DNA from 2 places in the Lacticaseibacillus sp. 30 genome. Region 2 is predicted to be linked to the other one. Evidence: predicted binding sites of a transcription regulator. Region 2 holds the regulator's gene; the other holds the start of a gene.
The links. The regulator HrcA, encoded in region 2, represses chaperone genes, less so after heat shock. The targets are predictions, from matches to a motif close to TTAGCACTCNNNNNNNNNGAGTGCTAA.
Positions count from the first base shown of each region.

Region 1 (4,652 bases), on a different contig from region 2:
CATTTTCGAGCGGGTTTCAGAAAAATCAATGCTAGCGAGCCCGATCAAAATCAAATTTTGGTCAAAAAAAGAAGCCGTCAACTTATTCAGTCAATAGCCTCTTTCTGATAATGAAAGTTTATTTCTGACCAGTTGTTTTCTTAACCAGATCAGCGTTTTCATCATTAGTGATATTTTGGTTCAAAGCAATTTCATCCATCTTAGCCATATCAGCTGTCGAAAGCTTCTTCATCAAGCTACGGACTTTAAGGACAGAAGTTGCGGACATTGAGTATTCGTCAAGACCCATACCAAGCAACAGTGGTACCATGATTGGATCACCAGCAGCTTCGCCACACATACCGGCCCACTTGCCTTCCTTATGTGCCGAATCAATCACATGCTTGATTAGGCGAAGGATGGATGGGTTGTATGGCTGATACAGGTAGGAAACATGCTCGTTCCCACGATCAGCGGCCATAGAGTACTGGATCAAGTCATTTGTACCAATGGAGAAGAAGTCAACGTACTTAGCAAACTGATCAGCCAAAACTGCAGCTGCAGGAATTTCGATCATAATGCCAAGTTGGATATCATCAGATACTTTGACGCCATCCTTGACTAACTTATCTTTTTCTTCAGTGAAAATCTGCTTTGCTTGCTTGAATTCAGCAATGGTAGCAATCATAGGGAACATGATCCGCAGATTGCCAAAGGCAGATGCACGCAACAAGGCGCGCAACTGTGTCCGGAAGATATCTTGGCGATCAAGACTGATCCGAATCGCACGATAACCCAAGAATGGGTTCTGTTCTTCAGGAAGCGGCAAATATGGCAGATGTTTATCCCCGCCAATATCCATCGTCCGAACAACAACAGGCTTCGGACTCATCGTTTCGACAACCTTCTTGTAGGCCTCGAATTGATCGTCTTCAGTTGGTAATTCAGCAGAATCCATGTACAAGAACTCTGTCCGATACAAACCGATACCTTCAGCACCGTTTGCCAGCACACCATCAAGATCCTTTGGCGTGCCAATGTTGGCAGCAACATCAAAGTGTTTGCCATCAGCTGTGATTGATTTGGCCGTCTTCAAAAGAGCCCATTCAGCTTTTTGCTTAGCAAATGCTTCAGCATCCTGCTTGAACTTAGCTACTTCATCATCGGTCGGATCAACAACAACTTCACCAGTTAAGCCATCAACGGAAATAAGATCACCGTTATTAGCCTTCTTGGTAATGTCATCTGTCCCAACAACAGCCGGGATTTCCAACGAACGTGCCATAATCGCACTGTGCGCAGTCCGACCGCCAATATCCGTGACAAATGCTTTGACATACTTCTTATTCAATTGTGCGGTATCCGAAGGGGTCAGGTCATGCGCAACCACAACGACTTCTTCATCAATTAATGCTGGATTTGGCAAATTGCGACCGAGCAAGTGTGCCATGATCCGCTTTGTCACGTCGCGGACATCAGCCGCACGTTCCTGCATATATGGATTGTCGGTCATACCTTCGAATGTCTTAATAAAGAATTCGGAGACTTCTTTCAAAGCCTGCTCAGCATTGACTTTTTCATCATTGATCTTAGTCTCTACCTGACCAGTAAAGTCAGGATCAGCCAAAATCATCATGTGCGCATCAAAAACCTGAGCCTCTTCTTCGCCAAGCGATTCAGCGGCCTTTGCTCGAATAACCTTTAACTCATCATTACTTTGATCAAGTGACTGCTTCAGGCGATCGATTTCCTTTGAAGGATCATCAACCGTCTTTTTTTGGAATGACAAATCAGGTTGAACCAGTAAATAGGCCTTCGCTGTGGCGATCCCATCACTAGCAGCGATTCCCTTCAAATGTTCAGCCATTATTCAGCCAAGCCTTCCTTTTTCATTGTGTCTGTAATAGCAGCGATAGCATCAGCCTCGTCTGCACCTTCAGCAGAAATGGTAACATCGGCACCTTGGCCAACACCCAAACTCATGACGCCCATGATAGACTTCAAGTTAACGCTCTTACCCTTGTATTCCAAGTTGATATCTGAGTTGAACTTACTTGCTGCCTGTACCAACAAGGTTGCCGGACGTGCGTGGATCCCGGTTTCTGCAATAATATTAAATTCGCGTTTTTCCATGACTGATCTGCTCCTTCGTATTAACTAGATTTCTAGTTTTTTTCCGAATAGTTTGTGTGCGCATTCGTACCCAAAACAATTCATGTAAACCTTACCATTTTTTGAAGCTTGTCACAAGCGCCACATCAGATTTGGCGCCTATATTAACGAGAATCAACTGATCGATAATGGTATTCAATGACACCATCACGTTTAGCCATTCCCACGATCTCTTCACGATCAGGATAATTCGTCCATGCCGCGCGAAACGCCATGAACGTTTCTGGCGTCACCGTGATTTTGTCCCGCCGACCAGTCTTTAACTCATCTATTAAAGCGACGTAATCCTGAGTCATCTATTTGCCTCACCTCACCTAATAAGAGTAGCATAAAAGCTGGTAAGGAAAAAGCGCAAGTGCTTGCTGTCACTGAAATTTTTGCAACTTTTTAGCACTCTTAGTGGCAGAGTGCTTGCATTCCAGAAATGTGGGTGTATACTATTGCCATAGGTCAAGAAAGGTCAAACCTTTTTCGACTGCACGTGGCACCTAAACAGATAGGAAGGTTGTGACAAAATGCTGTGTGAAAACTGTCATAAGAATCCAGCCACTATTCATCTTTCAACCGTTGTTAATGGCACTCGACAGGAAATTAATCTCTGCCAAAACTGTTATCAATTACTCAAGAACCAAGCAGGAGGAAATATGAGACCAACTGATGCAACCGATCCATTTGGTTTCGGCAGCTTAGATGATATTTTCCGTGCGATGAATCAGGGAATGGATCAACCGCAACAACCAAATGCTCAGACCCCGCCAACTCAGGCAGGCCGTGGCGGCAATGGTAATAACGGCCGCAATGGCAACCGTGGCAAGGGACTGCTGGGACAATTCGGCGTTGATCTGACTGAACAAGCACGGAATGGTCAAATTGATCCGGTCATTGGTCGTGACAAAGAAATTTCACGGGTGATCGAGATCTTAAACCGCCGAACAAAAAATAATCCAGTCCTGATTGGTGAAGCCGGTGTCGGCAAGACTGCTGTTGTTGAGGGCTTGGCATTGAAGATCGCTAATGGCGATGTTCCGTCAAAACTTCAAGATCGGCATGTCATCCGACTCGATGTCGTTTCACTAGTTCAAGGAACTGGCATTCGCGGTCAATTTGAACAACGTATGCAACAATTGATTGACGAACTTAAAAAGAATAAGAACATTATCTTATTTATTGATGAAATCCATGAAATCGTCGGCGCTGGCAATGCTGAAGGCGGTATGGATGCCGGCAATGTTCTGAAACCAGCATTAGCACGTGGCGAGTTGCAGCTCGTTGGTGCCACTACTAGCAATGAATATCGTCAAATTGAAAAAGATTCAGCCCTTGCTCGTCGTCTGCAACCAGTCCTCGTTGAGGAGCCAACTGTAGAAGAGACGATTAAGATTCTAAAAGGCCTGCAGCCGCGGTATCAAGATTTTCATCATGTTAAATATACAGATGCCGCCATTGAAGCAGCTGCAACTTTGAGCAATCGTTACATTCAAGATCGTTTCTTGCCTGACAAAGCGATTGACCTTCTGGATGAATCAGGTTCCCGGAAGAATCTGACCATTGCCACTGTCGATCCGGAAACGATCAAGACCAAGATTGACGACGCCGAGAAGCAAAAGCAAGCTGCTCTGAAGCAGGAGGATTACGAAAAAGCTGCCTTCTATCGTGACCAAGTTACTAAGTTAGAAGATATGGCTAAGAAACAGTCTAATCTGCCTGAAAATGAAATTCCGACTGTCACCGAAAAAGATATGGAACAGATTGTTGAAGAAAAAACCAACATTCCAGTCGGTGAACTGAAGGCTCAGGAGCAAGCACAGCTGAAGAATCTGGCTGGCGACCTTGAAAAGCATGTCATTGGTCAGAATGAAGCAGTCGATAAAGTTGCTCGCGCTATTCGTCGTAACCGGATCGGCTTTAACAAGTCCGGTCGGCCGATTGGGTCCTTCCTATTCGTCGGCCCAACAGGTGTCGGCAAAACTGAACTGGCTAAACAGCTTGCCAAAGAGCTGTTTGGTTCTGAAGACGCCATGATCCGGTTTGATATGTCGGAGTACATGGAGAAATTCAGTGTCTCTAAGCTTATCGGGTCACCGCCAGGCTATGTCGGCTATGAGGAAGCCGGTCAATTAACTGAAAAAGTTCGCCGAAATCCTTATAGCCTCATCTTGTTAGATGAAATTGAAAAAGCCCATCCAGATGTGATGAATATGTTCTTGCAGATCTTGGATGACGGCCGATTGACTGATTCTCAAGGCCGTACCGTTTCCTTCAAGGACACGATCATTATCATGACATCCAATGCTGGCTCAACCGATGCCGAAGCAAACGTTGGTTTTGGCGCAGCTTTAAGCGGTAAGACGCACAGTGTGCTGGATCAGCTTGGTAATTACTTCAAGCCTGAATTCCTGAACCGTTTTGATGACATCGTTGAATTCAAGTCATTGTCTAAAGACGACTTGTTGAAGATTGTGTCACTGATGATTCAAGATACCAACAATAACATCAAGGAT
Region 1 is NZ_JBSOQX010000014.1:14,288-18,939, forward strand. Features, by position in the region: gene ptsP (phosphoenolpyruvate--protein phosphotransferase) at 119-1,846, opposite strand; gene ACWPAB_RS09955 (phosphocarrier protein HPr) at 1,846-2,112, opposite strand; gene ACWPAB_RS09960 (hypothetical protein) at 2,256-2,447, opposite strand; gene ACWPAB_RS09965 (ATP-dependent Clp protease ATP-binding subunit) at 2,667-4,652, shown strand, end outside.
Region 1: ACWPAB_RS09965 (ATP-dependent Clp protease ATP-binding subunit) is a predicted target of HrcA. The motif match lies at 2,539-2,565, and genes of this name have one in related genera.

Region 2 (4,652 bases):
GTGGCCGGTTTGATGTCATCAGCGTGCCCGAACTCGCTGAGGATGGTCAAAAGGTCAGTTCAACCCGAATCCGGCATGCACTTGATTCCAGTGATATTGATACGGCCAATGATTTTCTGGGTTATACCTATACAACTGCTGGTAAGGTGGTTCATGGTGAGGCGCGTGGCCGTTTGCTTGGCTTCCCAACAATCAATTTGGAGACACTTGGCCAACAGCGATTACCAGGCATTGGTATTTATGCAGTGAAGGTCAAAGTTGGCACCACTTGGTATTTAGGCATGGCCTCCATTGGCCGTAATGTCACGTTTGGCGACGATCGAGACGTGACACTTGAGATTAATTTACTTGATTTTGATCAAATGATTTATGGCGAAAACGTTCAAGTTCGCTGGTATCACTATTTACGCGGTGAAGTGAAATTTGCTGGTGCTGATGCCCTGATTGATCAATTGAAAAAAGATGAAACTGCCGTCCGAGACTATTTTGCCGCAAAGAAGGGTTAATATGGCAGGTGCTTATCTTCATATACCATTTTGTGAACATATTTGTTACTACTGCGATTTCAACAAAGTTTTCATCGAAGGCCAGCCAGTTGATGATTATGTGGCCATGCTGCTAAAAGAAATGCGGATGGTGATGGCCGAACATCCTGAAGAAAAAATTCAGACGGTTTATGTCGGTGGTGGCACGCCCAGCACGCTGACACCGACACAATTGGCTACATTGTGTCAGGGTATTCACGATATCCTACATTTTGATCAAGGGGAGTTTACTTTTGAAGCCAACCCCAATGACTTGCTCACGACCGAAAAGTTGCAAGTGCTACATGATTATGATGTCAACCGTTTGTCGATTGGCGTGCAATCGTTTAATGATGATGTATTACGCCGAATTGGCCGGATACATCGAGCAAAAGATGTTTACACTGCCATTGCTAACGCCCGTCAAGTCGGGTTTGATAATATTTCGATTGATTTGATTTTTCGACTACCTGATCAAAGCCGCGATGACTTTCTGACCAGTTTGCAAAAGGCGTTGGCACTGGATCTGCCGCATTACTCAACGTATTCCCTAATTTTGGAACGTAAAACGATCTTCTATAATCTGATGCGACAGGGCAAGTTGCGCTTGCCGACCCAAGACGTCGAGGCCGATATGTATCAAGATGCGATCGATCTCATGGAAGCACATGGCCGACATCAATATGAAATTAGTAATTTTGCAAAAGACGGGTACCAGTGTGAGCATAACTTGCTTTATTGGCGTAATGACAAGTACTTTGGCTTCGGTGCTGGTGCGTTTGGGTATCTTGGTCGTGATCGCTACCACAACTATGGTCCTATTAAGCAGTATTTAACACCATTACATGCTGACCACTTGCCGGTCCTTGAACATCATTTGGTGCCACAGTCAGAACAGATCGAAGAAGAAATGTTTCTAGGCTTGCGGACGATGCAGGGGGTCAGTGAAGCGCGGTTTTATGATCGCTACCACATGACAGTTGACGCCATTTATGGTGAAACTGTGCCGGAACTGGTCAGTCAAGGTTTGGTTGTGCGCCAAGATGGCTACATTCGCCTGACCAACAAAGGCAAGTTCCTTGGCAACGAAGTTTTTCAACGTTTCTTGATTGATGAGCCGCTTGTTTAAGTGCTAAAAGAAACGGCTGTGTTGTTAAAATGCACTTGCCATAATTTTCACTAGAAACGTTCACAATCTAGCAATCGTACCTTGACTTTGCTAACCTCGCTTGGTATATTATTCATTGTATTAGCACTCATATAAAACGAGTGCTAAAGGTGAGGTGAGAAAATGTTGACGAAACGGCAATTGCTCGTCTTAAAAGAGATCATCCGGTTGTTTACTGAAAGTGGCCAGCCGGTGGGCTCAAAGACGTTAATGCAAGAGCTGCCGGTTCACGTCAGTTCTGCGACGATCCGCAACGACATGGCAGCGCTGGAAGATGCCGGTCTGATCACCAAGACCCATAGCAGTTCAGGTCGAGTTCCTTCGACACAAGGCTATCGCTACTATCTTGATCATCTTGTTGAACCCGTGCGCGTCTCTCGCCATGATTTGGCAACGATCAAGCAGGAGCTTGGCCAGCGTTACAGCAAAATGGACGAAATTGTGGCACAAAGCGCGCAGATTCTATCAAATCTGACGAGCTACACCGCCATTAGTCTCGGTCCGGAAGTCAACAATATTAAGCTCACTGGGTTCCGACTCGTACCACTAGGTAACCATCAAGTCATGGCCATTTTGGTCACGAATAATGGTAATGTCGAAAATCAGGTGTTCACCGTCCCGCCGTCCATTTCTTCCGATGAACTTGAAAAAGCCATCAGAATTGTGAATGATCAGCTGGTCGGGTTGCCATTGGTTCAGGTAGCACAGCGGCTGAGGACGGATGTCCCGTCCATGCTAATGCAGTATTTGACCAGCCCAGACGGCTTCCTTGATATTTTTGGCAATGTCTTAAAGTCAGCTGCCTCTGAACGTTTTTATGTTGGTGGGCGGTTGAACTTGATGGATTACCTTGGCGATTCGGATATTCACGAGCTGAAAAAGATCATGTCGTTGATCGATGCGGATCACGGCGATCTGACTGAGTTGCTGGGCGGCCCGATCCGCCAAACACCGGTTCAAGTGCGACTGGGTCCAGAGTTAAAACCTATTGATCTAGCGAACCTCAGCTTGATCACTGCTAGTTATGATGTTGGTGGTCACGGTACCGGTATGATCGCCCTCTTGGGACCGACGCAAATGCCGTACTCCAAGATGATCGGCTTGCTCGACGTTTTTCGCGAAGAGCTAGCTAAACGGTTGACAGACTACTATGCCAACTTTGATCAATAATCATGTTAGCAAATAGCATCAGTTGGTGTTTTTAAGCCAACTGATGCGTTTAAAGAATAGCGTGAACTGACACGTTCAGAAATCGGCGCACAAATGCAATGGTCTTTTTTGGGCATTGTGCATGTGTTTCTTATGGACAGGCTTTTACGTCAGGAAACGCGTTAAAGGAGGATACCATGGCAGAACAAAAAGCAAAGCATGCAGCAAACGCCGCAAAGAAAGCTGAAAAGTCTGCTGATACGAAAGAGACTTCGTTAAAAGAAGATATTTTACAAGAAAGTATCGCGGATCTTAACGAACAACTTTCGAACAGTAAACATGACGGCGAGCAGTTGAAGCAAGAACGCGACGACTTTGAAGATAAATACCTGCGTGCCGCTGCAGAAATTCAAAATATGAATGCTCGCTTCGAGAAAGAGCAGCAAAAGCTGTTGAAATATGATGGGCAAAAGTTGGCTAAAGCCATTTTGCCAGTTGTTGATAATCTCGAACGGGCGCTTGCAACCGAGGCCAAAGATGACAGTGCAGTTTCCCTGAAGAAGGGTGTTCAAATGGTTTACGATCATCTGGAACGCGCTTTGAAGGAAAACGGTATCACTGCCATTGATGGTGCCGGGGACAAGTTCGATCCCAATACCCAGCAAGCCGTTCAAACGGTCGCGGCGGATGATCAACATCCAGCTGACACAGTCGCGCAGGTATTGCAAAAGGGGTATTACCTCAAGGATCGCGTGTTGCGTCCTGCTATGGTTGTCGTTGCAAAATAATTAATCTGAAAATAAAGAAGGTATAAACTATGAGTAAAGTTATTGGTATTGATTTAGGGACTACCAACTCAGCTGTTGCGGTTCTGGAAGGCAATCAGCCAAAAATTATCACCAACCCTGAAGGCAATCGGACCACGCCATCTGTTGTTGCATTTAAAGATGGTGAAATCCAAGTCGGTGAAGTGGCCAAGCGCCAAGCGATCACTAACCCAGACACGATTGTTTCCATTAAGCGCCATATGGGTGAAGCTAACTACAAAGTCAAGGTTGGCGATAAGGAATACACCCCTCAGGAAATTTCTGCGATGATTTTGCAATACATCAAGAAGTTCTCTGAAGATTATCTTGGCGAACCAGTTAAGGACGCCGTTATCACCGTACCGGCTTACTTTAATGATAGCCAACGGCAGGCCACCAAGGATGCCGGCAAGATTGCTGGTTTGAATGTTCAGCGGATTATCAACGAACCAACCGCTTCTGCCTTGGCTTATGGCTTGGACAAAGGCGACAAGGACGAAAAGATTCTGGTTTATGACCTTGGCGGTGGGACATTTGATGTTTCCATTCTGCAATTAGGCGACGGGGTCTTTGAAGTGCTGTCGACCAATGGTGATACCCATTTGGGCGGTGATGATTTTGATAACAAGATCATCGACTGGCTAGTTGCTGAATTTAAGAAAGACAACAACATTGATTTGTCCAAGGATAAAATGGCGATGCAACGGCTGAAGGATGCCGCTGAAAAGGCTAAGAAGGATCTGTCCGGGGTTACCCAGACACAGATCAGCTTGCCATTTATCTCTGCTGGCCCTAATGGCCCGTTGCATTTGGAACGCACCTTGACGCGGGCACAGTTTGACGAAATGACCGCTGACCTGGTTGCCAAGACCAAGATCCCAGTCGAAAATGCTTTGAAGGATGCCAAGTTGACCAACGCTGACATCGACAAGGTTATTTTAAATGGTGGTTCAACTCGGACACCAGCAGTTCAGGAAGCAGTTAAACAGTGGACTGGCAAGGACC
Region 2 is NZ_JBSOQX010000003.1:174,468-179,119, forward strand. Features, by position in the region: gene ribF (riboflavin biosynthesis protein RibF) at 1-506, shown strand, start outside; gene hemW (radical SAM family heme chaperone HemW) at 508-1,653, shown strand; gene hrcA (heat-inducible transcriptional repressor HrcA) at 1,816-2,862, shown strand; gene grpE (nucleotide exchange factor GrpE) at 3,039-3,629, shown strand; gene dnaK (molecular chaperone DnaK) at 3,659-4,652, shown strand, end outside.